DNA from 3 places in the Nocardioides aquaticus genome. Region 1 is predicted to be linked to each of the others. Evidence: riboswitches for the same ligand, from Rfam matches in the RefSeq annotation. Region 1 holds a riboswitch; each other region holds the start of a gene.

Region 1 (4,557 bases):
GGACCTCTTCCTCCACTGGGGGAACCCGGCCGAGACTCCGGCACGGCTCGCGACACTGCGCTTCCTGCTGGATCTCAGTCAGAGCGCCCAAAGCGAAGGGCTGGAACGGGACAACTTCAGGCAGTTAGCGTACTTTCGCCGAACCGACGCGGGCACCTATCGGCCTCGTGCTGACCTGAAGGCGGTCGCTCGCCGGTGGCGCGTCTACCAGGCGCGGGAGTACTTCTCCTTTGCTCTGAACAGACTGTTCGGCTGGGTGGTGCGCAAGGGGCTTGAAGAATCTGACGACGGCCTCAGCCTGGTTCCGATAGATCGGCTTTGGGAGCTCGTCGACGAAGCATTAGATACGAGCGAGTTCGTTAGAGAGACAAAGCTAAGTCGCAGCACGGTGCGGTCATCGACGACGGCCGCGCGGTTCGCCGACATCCTGACTGAACATGTCGACGTTAGCCCCGGACCCAACGCAGTCTGGATGCGCAACATGGATGCCGACGAGCACGCCTTGTACGACTGGTGCCGAAGTAGGGTCGACGACTCCGAGACCGTCGTGGCGATGATCGCCATCATCCTGCTGCTCTACAGGCGACTCGGCACTCCGGCCCGGGTCAGCGAGATGGAAGCGGATTGGGACCTTCTCAGCAGCGGGGATTCGCTGCGGGTAGGCATGCTGCAGTTCTTTCAGCAACTTCACCGCAAGGTACTGGCCGGCGAAACGCTGTCCCTGCTGGCTCGATGGATCATCACCAACTTCGTCATCATCCAGCATGAGCGCGTAGCAACGGCAAAGCTCCCTGAAGACACCTTCCGCGTCCGGAGGATTGGTACGCAGCTGCAGTTCTTCATGCGAGAGGCACCAGCCGAGTTCAACGACAGCCGCTTCGTCGCTCTCAGCACCACCGTCCACGAGCTCGGATTTGTCAGTTCGATGCGAGAGTCCTCGCGGAAACTAACGCCGGTGGGCCGGGAGCTGTTGCGCCAAGGCGACCTCCCAGCAGGGGCGCTCGAGGAAGCCTTGGCCGCGTTCGAGATTCAGTCCGGTGGGGAACGTGCCTGAGCTTGCACCCTCAGCGGATCTCGTCCTCCCCGAGCTCCTGCAGGGGCAATGGTCAAGTGCCCTGATCCTGACCTTCGGTGCGGACCTGGGGTTCTTTGAAGCGCACCTGCTCAGTCAACTCGCTGCGGTGCCGCTCCGAATCATTCTGGCCGACGACGAACGCCTGAATGAGAAGTTCGCCGAAGCCGTCGAGACGGGACAGCGCTTGCGTCGGGCCAACCGAACCTACGTTGCGGCGGCGATCCGCCATCCCGGCTCAGCCCACGCCAAGGTGATTCTGCTAACGGCCGCGCGCGAAGGATTGCTCGTCATTGGCTCGGGCAACCTCGGCCATTCTGGCTACGCCTCTCCTGGCGAGCTCTGGAGCGTTTTCCGGTACCACTCCGAGGACCCAAGACATCTCTCGGAGTTCGTCGCTGGTCGGGCCTTCGGGACTGCCCCAGGTTTGGTTGACACTCGGGGTTGATGGTTCTCAGGCCGCGTCTGCGGCTGCGTAGATCATCTCAAACTCGATCGGGGTGAGCTTGCCGAGGGCTCGTTGGCGACGGCGGCGGTTGTACTTCGTTTCGATCCAGCTGACGATCGCGAGGCGCAGTTCTTCGCGGCTGTCCCAGCGGCGGGTGTCGAGGACGTTCTTCTGCAGCAGCGAGAAGAAGCTCTCCATGGCTGCGTTGTCACTGCTCGATCCGACTCGGCCCATCGAGCCGCGCAGCCCGTTGTTCTTCAGCAGGCGAACCACCTTCTTGGAACGGAATTGAGATCCTCGGTCGCTGTGCACGATGGTTCCCTCCGGTGAGCGCAGGGCGATCGCGTTGCGCAGCGCGGCGGCAGCGAGTCCGGACTTCATCCGTGAGTCGATGGAGTAGCCGACGATCTTGTTGGAGTAGCAGTCCTTGACCGCACACAGGTAGAGCTTCCCCTCCCTGGTGGGGTGCTCGGAGATGTCGGTGAGCCAGACCTGGTTCGGGCCGGAGGTCGCCCCCACGAAGTCGTGGCTCACCCGGCCCTCCTCATCGACGCTCGCGAGCAGGTCGTCATGGACAGCCGGACCGGGCTTGCCGGCCTTACCCCGACGACGGTGGTGGGAGGCGAAGACCCCTGCGGTTGAGCACAGTCGCCACACCCGGTTCTCGCTGGCGGTGATGCCGACGTCGGCAAGCTCGTCGGCGACGAACCGGTAGCCCAGGGTGGGGTCATCGGCGTGGATGCCCAGCACGACGTCGATGACGTGTGCGTCATCCCAGTCCCGTTGGGACACCGGGTCTTTGAGCCACTTGTAGTACCCCTGGGGCGACAGCCCCAGGACCCTGCACGCCACCGCGACCGGCACCCTGATGCGGGCACCGGTCGCGGCCATCTCACGGACGAGCGGGAAGACTATTTTCCCGGCAGGTTCGCCTGCGACAGATAGGCAGCTGCCCGGCGCAGGACCTCGTTCTCCTGCTCCAGCAGCCGGATCCGCTTCTTGGTCTCACGCAGCTCGACACGCTCAGCGTCGGTGAGGCCGGGACGGTGACCGTCCTGGACATCAGCACGCTTGAGCCAGTTCGACAGCGTGCCTTCAGAGATCCCGAAGTCCTTCGCGATCTGGGACAACGGAGCCTGACCCTTACGGGCCACTGCCACGACATCGTCGCGGAACTCCTTCGGGTATGCCTTCGCCATGGTCGACATCCTTCCAGCGAGGACGGATCCTCACAGGTCAGGTGTCAACCAAAGTCTGGGCAGACCCACCAAGCCCACGCCGACATCTCCGGAATGGACCTGCCGGTTGCGGGCTACCCGACAGCATGCGGGCCGTCGGCCATCTCCAGGTCGGCGGCATCTAGGGTTTGTGCGAACGGCGTGAGGTGCCTAACAATCTCTACGGGCTGGGGAGAATCGGGAAGCTGGTGAGAATCCGGCACGGGACCCGCTGCGGTGACCTGGACATTGATCCAGGAAGTCCGAAGGCCGGCCTCACGACCGCATGCGCCAGCAACCCGCGGGCGTGCTCAAGCCAGGCAGAGTGAGCGGGAGGCCCAAATGCCAGCGCAGGAAGAAACCACCCGTAACACCACTGAGCCCGGATCCGCTCGTGTGGCGGACCACCCACTCCAAATGGACGTGGTGGGTGCGAAAGCATTGGTGCTCGGTGGTGACGAGCACGCGGCCGTGGACGTGGCGCGGCTGCTCAGTGCCGGAGCGCACGTGACCGTGCACGCCACCCGGGCCTGCGCCTACGTGGAGGACCTCGCCACCCGGTGCCTGATCACCTGGGTCAGACACGAGGCGACGTTGGAGGAGGTGGTGTCTGCGGACCTGACGCTGCGGCCCCGCCTCCGCTCCCAGCCGCGGCCGGCCGGACTGGACGAGAAAGGCGCCCAGGGGCAAGTGACTCTGGTCGGCGGGGGACCGGGGGCCGTCGACCTGATGACGCTCGCGGGACGCGAGGCCATCGCCAAGGCAGATGTGGTGGTGATCGACCGGCTCGCTCCGTGGGAAGCCCTGACCTGGGCCCGGCCGGACGCGGAGATCGTCGACGTGGCCAAGATCCCCTTCGGACGGTTCACCAGTCAAGAGGAGATCAATCGCATCCTGGTTGACCGGGCGCTCGCGGGCCAGCAAGTGGTCCGCCTCAAGGGCGGGGACTCCTTTGTCTTCGGTCGTGGCCACGAAGAGCTGGAGGCGTGTCGCGAGGCCGGCGTTCCGGCCCGGGTGATCCCCGGGGTCACCTCGAGCATCGCGGTGCCGGGGGCCGCCGGTATCCCGGTGACGCACCGCGGCCTGACGCAGGGGTTCACGGTCGTGTCTGGCCATGTTCCACCTGGCCATCCGGAGTCGAGCTTGGACTACGCAGCGCTTGCCCGCTGCGGGACCACGCTGGTGTTCCTGATGGGAGTGGGCACGCTGGATGCGATCACCGCCGAGCTGTGCGCGGTGGGCATGGACGCGGCGACCCCTGCGGCCGTGATCGCCGACGGCACCCACCTCCACCAACGAGTCATCACCGCGTCTCTCGCCTCGATCGCCGAAGTTGCCCACGACGCCGGGATCCGAGCCCCGGCGGTCGTTGTCATCGGCCAGGTGGTCTCGCTGCGAAGGACGGGGTCGCCATGAACGACGATGTGACCGCGCCCGTCGTGCTCGTGGGCATGTCGGCGCGCGAGGTGCAGGCGCACAACCTGCTGCACGAGGTCGCCCACGAGCATGACGCCACGGTCGCCTTCCTGCAGCTGGGAGACCCGTCGCTCTCCGCGGAGCTGACACGGCTCGCTGACCTGGGTGCACAGCGGATCGTCCTCGTGGGCGTCAGCCTCGGCGCGCTCGCGCCCGCGGTCTCCTGGCTGCGCCGCATCGCCGCGCACTGGTGGCGCGAGCGAGCGGAGCAGAGGCCCATCGTCGAGGTCGCCACCCGGCTCGCCGACGGGGTCGACCAGGTGCGCCAGGTGCTTGCCGTACGGCGTGAGGTGACGGGCGCCGAGGCAGGCCTCGAGTCCGCAGCTTGGGAGGACGTGCCCGGG
Region 2 (4,557 bases), 1.4 Mb from region 1:
CGGCGCCGAGGTGCTCGGCCAGCCGGCGCGCCAGGCCCATCCGCATCGGCCCGGACTCGCAGTCCACCACCACGCTCCCGACGCCGGCGGCGGCGAGCAGGTCGGCGGCGCTCCGCGACCGGTCGACGGCGTCGGCCCCGGAGGTGGCGCGGCCGTCGGTCACCACAACCAGCAGCGGGCGCCGGCGCGGGTCGCGGACCCGCTCCACCTCCAGGCAGCGGGCGGCCTCGAGCAGGCCCTCGGCCAGGGGCGTACGCCCGCCGGCGGGCAGCACCTCGAGGCGCGCCGCGGCGACGTCGACCGAGCGGGTCGGTGGCAGCGTCAGCTCGGCGCCCGTGCCGCGGAAGGTGACCAGCCCGACCTTGTCGCGGCGGCGGTAGGCGTCGAGCAGCAGCGACAGGATCGCCGCCTTGACCTCCTCCATCCGCCGCCGGGCCGCCATCGAGCCGGACGCGTCGACGCAGAACAGGACGAGGTTCGACTCCCGGCCCTCGCGCACCGCCACCCGCAGGTCGTCCGGGCGCAGCAGCACCCGCCCGCCCGTCCCGGGCACCCGGCCGCGGGCGACCTGGTGCGGCGCGGCGGCCCGTACGGTCTCGCCGAGGTGCACCGCGCCCTGGCGGCCGGGTCGGGAGCCCGTACGGCGTCCGGTCGACGTCACCGCCCGGCTGCGCCGCCCGGCCTCGCCCTCGCCGGTGCCGCGGACGGCCAGCAGTCGGGCGCGGTACGCCTGTCCCGCACCGACGGTGGAGGTCCCGCCGGGCGGGGGAGCGGGAGCGGGGTCCGGTGCGGGGTCCGGTCCTGCGTCATGCGTTCCGTCCAGGTGGTTGTCCGGAGCGTCTGACGTCCCGCCGTCCGCCGGTCCCGGGTCCGGTCCTGGGTCCGGCGCAGCGTCATGCGCTCCGTCCGGGGAGGTGTCCGGAGCGTCTGACGTCCCGCCGTCGTCCCCGCCACCGTCCCCGCCACCGTCCCCGCCACCGGGCGGCTCGGGGTCGGGCTCGTCGGGGTCGTCGGGCAGCAGGTCGTCCAGCAGGTCCTCCTCGAGGCCGGGGGCGTCGAAGGGGTTGCGCCGGCGGCGGTGCGGCAGGGAGAGGCGGGCCGCGGCGCGGATGTCCTCGGTCGTCACGAAGCGCCGGCCGTGCCAGGCGGCGTGCGCGGCGGCGGTGCGCGCGGTGACGATGTCGGCGCGCATCCCGTCGACGTCGAGCGCCGCGCAGAGCTCGGCGATCCGCAGCAGGGCCCCGTCGCCGACGACGACGTCGCCGACCAGGGCCTGCGCGGCCGCGACGCGCGCCCGCAGCGCCTCCTCGTCCGGCGCCCAGGCCGCTGCGAAGGCGTCCGGGTCGGCGTCGTAGGCCATCCGCCGACGGACCACCTCGACCCGTCGGGCCGGGTCGCGGGGGGCGGCGACCTCGGCGGTCAGGCCGAACCGGTCGAGCAGCTGCGGGCGCAGCTCGCCCTCCTCGGGGTTCATCGTCCCGACCAGCACGAAGCGGGCCGCGTGCGAGACCGACACCCCGTCCCGCTCGACGGTCGCGCGGCCCATCGCCGCCGCGTCGAGGAGCAGGTCGACGAGGTGGTCGTGCAGCAGGTTGACCTCGTCGACGTAGAGGATGCCGCGGTGCGCACGGGCCAGCAGGCCGGGCTCGTACTCCGCCGTGCCCTGGCTCAGCGCCCGCTCCAGGTGCAGCGAGCCGAGCACCCGGTCCTCGGTCGCACCGACGGGCAGCTCGACGAGGCGTACGGGCCGGCTCTCCACCGCCGCGTCGGAGGCGAACGGGCCGTCCGGCGACGCGGTCTCCCGGCCGCGGTCGGCGGGGTCGGAGGAGAACCGGTCCCCGGCCACGACCTCGACCGGCGGCAGCACCGCGGCGAGGGCGCGCACGATCGTCGACTTCGCGGTGCCCTTCTCGCCGCGGACCAGCACGCCGCCGATGGCGGGGCTGATCGTGGTCAGCACCAGGGCGAGCGCCATCGGGTCCAGGTCGCCCGGCCGGGCGCCGGTCTCGCCGGTGCCGCTGTCGCCGCTGGTGTCGCCGCTGATGTCGCCGAGGTCGCCCGCGGGCACGACGGCAGAGAAGGGGTAGTGCGCTGGCATGGGAGGCTCCCGCTCGTCCGCCATCGGATGGGCGCCTCGAGGCCGGTCTTCGGACTTCCTCGAGCACGCCGGATCGCGCGTCCAGGTCACCGCAGCGGGCCTGTGCCGGACTCTCACCGGCTTCCCAGATTCTCCCCTCGGCGTCCGGTCGTGACCGGGGCGTCGGGGCACCTCGTGGCTGAGCCGCCACGCTAGCGCAGTCCGGCCCTCCGGAGGCACGCCCTAGGGTCGGCGCCCATGAGGGCGAGGATCACGGTCGTGGGGATCGGCGCCGACGGGTGGCCGGGCGTCCCGGCGCGCCTGCGGTCGCTCGTCGACGACGCGGAGGTGGTGCTGGGCGGGGCCCGCCACCTGGCGCTGCTGGAACCGCGGCCCGGTCAGCACCGCGTGCCGTGGCCGGTGCCGCTGCGCGCGGGCCTGCCGTCCCTGCTGGCCGAGCACGCCGGGCGACGGGTGGTCGCCCTGGCCACCGGCGACCCGCTGCTGTCCGGCGTCGGCACCACGCTGGTCGACCTGCTCGGCGCCGACGCCGTGGAGGTCCACCCCGGCCTGTCGTCGGTCGCGCTGGCCCGGGGACGGCTCGGCTGGTCGGCCGAGAGCGCCGCGGTGGTCAGCCTGGTGGGCCGCGACCCCGCGCTCGTCCTGCGCGAGCTCGCCCCGGGCCGCCGCGTGGTCGCGCTGTCCTCGGACGCGACCACGCCGGGCGCGCTGGCCCGGCTCCTCGTCCGGCAGGGGTACGGCGCCTCGCTGCTGGCGGTGCTCGGCGACCTCGGCGCGCCGACCGAGTCGCGCCTCGACGCCGCCGCCGCGGCCTGGGACGCGGCCGCCGACGCCCGCGTCCCCCCGCTCAACGTGGTGGCGGTCGACCTGCGCGGGCCCGTGGTCGGGTCGTGGACCGCCGGGCTGCCGGACGAGGCGTACGAGCACGACGGCCAGCTCACGAAGCGCGACCTGCGCGCCTCCGCCCTGGCCCGGCTCGCCCCCCAGCCCGGGCAGCTGCTGTGGGACCTCGGCGCGGGCGCCGGCTCGGTCGGCGTCGAGTGGATGCGTGCGCACCCGACGTGCCGGGCCGTCGCGGTCGAGATCGACCCCGCGCGGGCCGCCCGGATCGCGCGCAACGCCGCGGGCCTCGGGGTGCCCGCGCTCGACGTCCGCACCGGCCGCGCCCAGGAGGTCGTCGCGACCCTGCCGGTCGCGCTGGCCCACCCGGACGCGGTGTTCGTCGGCGGCGGCGCCACGGCGCCCGGCCTGCTCGACCTGTGCCGCCAGGCGCTGGCCGACCGCGGCCCCGGCAGCCGGCTGGTCGTGCACGGGGTCACCCTGGAGACCGAGTCCCTGCTGGCCCGGATGCACGCCGACCACGGCGGCGAGCTGACCCGCACCTCGGTCGAGCACGCTGCCCCGATCGGCTCCTTCCGCGGCTGGACGCCCGCCCGGGCCGTCACCCAGTGGAGCTGGACCGTCCCCACCACCACCAGCACCAGCACCAGCACCGTGGAGGAGCAGCCATGACCGTCCGCTTCGTGGGCGCCGGCCCGGGCGCCGCCGACCTGCTCACCCTGCGCGCCGCGGCCCTGCTGGGGCAGGCCGACGTGGTGCTCTACCCGGGCACGTACCTCGACGAGGCGGTGCTGTCCCACTGCCGCCACGACGCCCGTCTGGTCGACACCCAGGGCCTCGACCTCGACGTGATCGTCGGCCACCTCGTGGCGGCCGACGCGGCGGGCGAGGACGTCGTCCGGCTCGTCTCCGGCGACCCGTCGCTCTACTCCGCGGTCGCCGAGCAGGGCCGACGGCTCGACGAGGCCGGCGTCGGCTGGGAGGTGGTGCCGGGCGTGCCGTCGTACGCCGCGGCCGCCGCCCTGGTGGGGCGCGAGCTGACCGTCCCGCTGGTGGCCCAGTCGGTGGTGCTGACCCGCGCCCAGGCGCGGTCCACGGCGATGCCGGAGCGGGAGTCGCTGGCCCGGTTCGCCGCGACCGGCGCCACGCTCGTGCTGCACCTGGCCGTCACCCGCACCCGCGAGGTGATGGCCACGATCGAGCCCGAGCACGGCGCCGACTGCCCGGTCGTGGTCGTCTTCCGGGCCAGCCAGCCCGGGGAGCTCGTGCTGCGGGGCACCGTCGCCGACATCGCCGACGCCGTCGAGGAGGCCGGCCTGCGCCAGGCTGCGGTCATCCTCGTCGGGCGCGCCCTCGACCCCCGGGCGGGCGGCCCGGAGGGGATGGGGGAGTCGTGGCTCTACTCAGCGGACCGGGACCGCGCGTGAGGTCCACACCGCCCCGCGCGCGCTGACCCGGGTGCCGCGGGCGCCGACGAGCAGCAGGCACTTCATGTCGATCGTGCCGGGGTCGAGGTCGCCGAGCGTGGTCACGGTCAGCGACTCCTCGGCACGCCCGACGTCGCGACCGACCACCACCACCGTCCCGGCCGGCAGCTCCTCGAGCAGGACCTCCCGGGC
Region 3 (4,557 bases), 1.4 Mb from region 1:
TGGTGGATGGGTGCGTGCAAGGCTCGCGACATGGAACCGGTCGTGGTGGTGGGAGCCGGCATCGCCGGGGTCGCGTGCGCAGCCGAGCTGGTCCGGGCCCAGGTGCCGGTCCGGGTCGTGGACCGCGGCCGCCGGATGGGCGGGCGCCTGGCGAGCCGCCGCCTGGACGACCGACCGGTCGACCTCGGCGCCTCCTACCTGACCGCCACGCAGGACGGCGACTTCGCCAAGGTCGTCGACCGATGGCGTACGCGGGGGCTGGCGTTCCCGTGGACCGACACGTTCGTGGCGCTCGACGCCTCCGCCGGGGGCGCCGACGGGAGGCCGTCGGCCGAGGTGAAGACCGGGCCCGTGCGGTGGGGCGCCACCGGCGGCCTGCGGTCGCTGGTCGAGGCCCTCGCCGGGACCGCGGGCGTGACGGTCGAGGAGGGCGCGGTGTCCTCGGTGACGGCGACGGCCGACGGTCTCGACGTCGACGGAGCCACCGCGCCGGCCGTCGTGCTGGCGATGCCGGACGAGCAGGCGGCCCGGCTGCTCGGCGAGGGGCTGGTGCGGCACCGTGAGCAGCTCACCCGGCCCTCCGAGCCGATCCTGGCGCTGGCGGCCTGGTGGGGCGCACGCACCTGGGACGGCGTGGTGGCCCCGGGGCCCTTCCACGGCGCGTTCGTCAACGGCGACGACCACCTCTCCTGGATCGCCGACGACGGCCGCCGCCGCGGCGACGACGCCCCCGTCCTCGTCGCGCACTCCACCCCGGCCCTGGCCGCGGCGAACCTGGAGGACCCGCAGGCCGCGGGGCCGGCCATGCTCGCCGCGCTGCAGCGGCTGCTGCGCATCGAGGACGACCCCGCCGGCACCTACGTGCAGCGCTGGTCCGTGGCCCGCCCGACCGGCGAGCGCGACGACCCGTACCTGCTGACGGAGTCGGGCCTCGGCGTCTGTGGCGACGGCTGGGGCGGCCCGCCGAAGGTCGAGACCGCCTGGACCTCCGGGCGCGACCTCGGCCGGGCGCTGGCGGCGCGGCTCGGCTGACCCCGGGCTGCCGGGCCGCGGGTGCGGCCGCGGGTGCGGGTGCGGGTGCCAGCCAGCTGTAACGCTGTGTTACTTCGTCTGGTCCAGCGTCGTGACGCCGCACCAGACGAAGTAACACAGCGTTACAGCGGCGGCTCGGTGCGGCGGGGCGGCGGCTCGGGGCGGCGGGGCGGCGGGGCTAGCGGGCGAGCGCGGCGGCGACGTCGAGCGCGGCCCGCTGGCCGCTGACCAGCGCGCCCTGGATCGAGGCGGTGTCGCGGTGGTCGCCGCAGACGACCAGGTGGTCGCGGAGGCGGACGGGACGACGCAGCGCCAGCGGCGCCGGCTGGGCCGGGAGCGCGTGCGGCACCTCGTGGCGGTGCAGCAGCCGCCAGCCGCGAGGGTCGGCGCCGAGCAGCTCGCCGGCGTGCCGGCGGACGTCGTCCTCGGTCGGCACCGGCCGGTCCGGCCCGAGCAGGGCCGAGGCCTGGACCAGGTGCTGCCCCGCCGGGGCGTACGACGGCGCCGGGTTGCTGACCACCGCGGTGTTGACCAGCGGACCGGACGGGCGGGAGCGTCCGTCGACGAACAGCAGGTGGGAGTCCGTCGGGGCCTCGTCGGCGGCGAACCACGAGGTCACGACGCCCTTGGTACGCGGCGTCGGCTCCGCGTCGGGGCCGGTCAGCGCACCGGCGTCCTGGCCGGCGACGGCCACCACCACCTGGCGGGCGCGCAGCGTCGTGCCGCCGGCGTGCACGACCGCGCCCCCGGCGACGGTCTCGACGGAGTCCACGGCGGTGCCGAGCCTCACCCGGTCGCCGAGCCTCCCGGCCAGCTGCGCGGGCAACGCCTGCATCCCGTGCTCGGGCAGGGCGGGGGTGCCGGCCAGGAAGGTGGCGGTGAGCAGCAGGGCGTAGGCCTGCGAGGTCGAGCCGTCGTCCTCCAGCACCACCCCGGCGAAGAACGAGTCGAGCGTGGCGCGCAGCAGCCCGTCGACCCCGGCGCGGTCGAGCGCCTCGCGGCGGCTCACGTCGCGCCGCGGCGAGGCCGTGGTCAGGCTCGTGGCCAGGCGGCGGCCGGGCCGGGCGCGCAGCAGCGGGGCGGCCCAGCGGGCGGCCGCGAGCACCTCGCGCGGGCGCGGGAGGACCGCCCGCACCGAGGGCAGCAGCAGCGCGGGCGCGGCCAGCGGGTTGCCGAGGCGGACCAGCCCGTCGTCGTTCCGGGCGGCCACGCCGGCGGCGAACGGCTGCAGGCCGAGGGCGTCCACGTCGACCCAGCGGCGCACCGCGCGGTACGCCGGGTTGAGCAGTTGGAAGCCGCGGTCGAGGGCGAACCCGTCGACGTGGTCGGTGCGGATCCGACCGCCGACGGCGTCGTCGCGCTCGAGGACCACGACGTCGTGGCCCCGGTCGACCAGGGCCCGGGCGCAGCGCAGGCCCGCGAGGCCCGCGCCGACCACCACGACGTCGGTGTCGTTCTCGCTCACGCGGCCTGCCCGTCCCAGGGACCGGGGTCGCGGCGGGGTCCGGTGCGGGCCACCGCGGAGGTCACGGCCAGCACCCAGGTCAGGGGGCGGTGCTCCGTGGGGCGGTAGGTCGACGCGCTGCGCCAGACCTCGGCGTAGGTCTCGCGCACGACCTGGTGCGCCCACGCCTCGTCGCCGCGGCCCTTGAGCCGCGCGAGGCGCCAGACCTGGTCGACGGTGGCGTCGTACAGGTCCTCGAAGGCCTCCTGCCGGCCGGCGGCGGTGCACTCCAGGCAGCCCGGACGGCGCTCGGCGGCCGGTCGGGGGGCGGTCAGGGGCCGCGGCCCCGTCCGCCGGCCCGTCCGCTGCCCGACGTAGTCGTCGCACATGGGGCCAGTGTGGGGGGCGCCTGGTGAGGACGACCCACCCGCGCGCGTGTGACCAGACCAGTGGACGACGCTTGCTAGGTTGGCCGCGCCAGTCACGCCCCCCGGTCCGCCGGGAGGCCAGGGAACCCGGTGCGAGGCCGGGACTGACGCGCAGCGGTATGGGTGACGGACGGGGCTCCTGTCGAGAGGCAGGCCACTGGACCAGCGGCATCGGTCCGGGAAGGTGCTCCGCGCCGGGCGATCCCGAGTCCGAAGACCTGCTGGCCCCGGCGACGCCCGTCGTCCGGTCCACGCAGGCTCCGCGCACGAGCCTCCGACCACCGAGGTGACCGTGCCCCACCCACCCCTCGTCCGCTCGCGGCCCGGTCCCGACGGCCGGGACGCCGCCGCGGACCGCTGTCCCGGTGTCGCCCGGCCCTGGCCCGCCGAGGACGGCCTGCTGGTCCGGCTCCGGCTCCCCGGCGGCCGGGTCGCCGCCCGGGCCCTGGCCTCGCTCTCCGGGGTCGCCCGTACCCACGGCGACGGCGACCTCCACCTGACCGGTCGCGCCAACCTCCAGCTGCGTGCCCTGCCGGCCGACCCGGCCACGACGGGCGCCGTACGGCCCGACGTCGCCGCGGCCCTCGCCGGCACCGGCCTGCTGCCGTCGCCCAGCCACGAGCTGGTCCGCAACCTGATGGCCTCGCCGCAGACCGGGCTGGACACCGGCCGACCGGGCGGCGGCCGCGCCGACCTGCGCCCGGTCGTGGACGCCCTCGACGCGGCGCTGCTGGCCGAGCCCGCCGCCGCCGACCTCTCCGGACGGTTCCTGCTCGTGCTCGACGACGGCCGCGGCGACCTGGTCGACCGCCCGTGCGACCTGGGGGTGGTGGCCCTCGACGACGGGACCGCCCAGCTGCGCGTCGGGACGGCCTGGGGCGACGTGGTGGCGCTCCCCGACGTGCCCGACGCCCTGCTCGCCCTGGTCCGTCGCTTCCTGGACGCCCGCCCCGACCCGGCCGCCGCCTGGCACGTCGCCGAGCTCGACGGTCCCCTGGCGCCCGCCCGGGAGCCCGACGACTGCGTCCCGGCCCCGACCGCGCGACCGGCGTACGGCCCGCTGGTCGGCGGTGAGCACGTCGCGGCCCCCGACGGCGTGCTCGGCCCCGACCTGGTCGACGACCTCGTCGCCCGGGACCCCGACGGCACGCTGGTCGTGACGCCGTGGCGCGGGGTGCTGGTGCCGGACCCGGCCCCGCACGAGGGGGGAGGTGCGCGATGACCCCGCTGTCCCGGCCGCCGCAGCGGTACGCCTACGTCGACCACGGCCCGGAGATCTACGTCGACTCCTTCGCGACCATCCGCCGCGAGAGCGACCTGTCCCGGGTGCCGGGCGACGCCGAGCGGCTCGCGGTGCGGATGATCCACGGCACCGGCCAGGTCGACCTGGTCGACGACCTCGTGGTCCACCCGCGCCTGGTCCCGGCGGCGCGCACCGCGCTGGCCGCCGGCGCGCCGATCCTCTGCGACGCCCGGATGGTGGCCACCGGCATCACCGCCTCGCGCCTGCCGGCGGGCAACGACGTCCACTGCTACCTGCCCGACCGCCGCGTCCCGGGCCTGGCCGCGGCCTGGGGCACCACCCGCTCGGCCGCGGCCGTCTCCCTGTGGGCCGACCACCTCGACGGCGCGGTCGTCGCGATCGGCAACGCC

Evidence for each region. A riboswitch is a leader RNA that binds a small molecule or an ion and turns the genes downstream of it on or off. The one in region 1 is predicted to bind cobalamin.
Region 2: linked by a shared signal. The riboswitch ahead of ENKNEFLB_RS01390 (VWA domain-containing protein) and the one ahead of cobA (uroporphyrinogen-III C-methyltransferase) in region 1 are both predicted to bind cobalamin.
Region 3: linked by a shared signal. The riboswitch ahead of ENKNEFLB_RS01415 (nitrite reductase) and the one ahead of cobA (uroporphyrinogen-III C-methyltransferase) in region 1 are both predicted to bind cobalamin.

The regions. Positions count from the first base shown of each region.
Region 1 is NZ_CP075371.1:1,661,758-1,666,314, forward strand. It holds gene ENKNEFLB_RS08000 (hypothetical protein) at 1-1,054, shown strand, start outside; gene ENKNEFLB_RS08005 (phospholipase D-like domain-containing protein) at 1,047-1,520, shown strand; one part of gene ENKNEFLB_RS08010 (IS3 family transposase) at 1,527-2,438, opposite strand; one part of gene ENKNEFLB_RS08010 (IS3 family transposase) at 2,441-2,719, opposite strand; cobalamin riboswitch at 2,886-3,030, shown strand; gene cobA (uroporphyrinogen-III C-methyltransferase) at 3,155-4,153, shown strand; partial or broken gene ENKNEFLB_RS22865 ((2Fe-2S) ferredoxin domain-containing protein) at 4,189-4,557, shown strand, end outside.
Region 2 is NZ_CP075371.1:274,801-279,357, forward strand. It holds gene ENKNEFLB_RS01390 (VWA domain-containing protein) at 1-1,975, opposite strand, end outside; cobalamin riboswitch at 2,122-2,288, opposite strand; gene cbiE (precorrin-6y C5,15-methyltransferase (decarboxylating) subunit CbiE) at 2,336-3,610, shown strand; gene ENKNEFLB_RS01400 (cobalt-precorrin-4/precorrin-4 C(11)-methyltransferase) at 3,607-4,365, shown strand; gene ENKNEFLB_RS01405 (precorrin-2 C(20)-methyltransferase) at 4,342-4,557, opposite strand, start outside.
Region 3 is NZ_CP075371.1:280,893-285,449, reverse strand. It holds gene ENKNEFLB_RS01430 (NAD(P)/FAD-dependent oxidoreductase) at 31-1,032, shown strand; gene ENKNEFLB_RS01425 (flavin monoamine oxidase family protein) at 1,211-2,497, opposite strand; gene ENKNEFLB_RS01420 (sigma factor) at 2,494-2,865, opposite strand; cobalamin riboswitch at 2,985-3,124, shown strand; gene ENKNEFLB_RS01415 (nitrite reductase) at 3,197-4,126, shown strand; gene ENKNEFLB_RS01410 (precorrin-8X methylmutase) at 4,123-4,557, shown strand, end outside.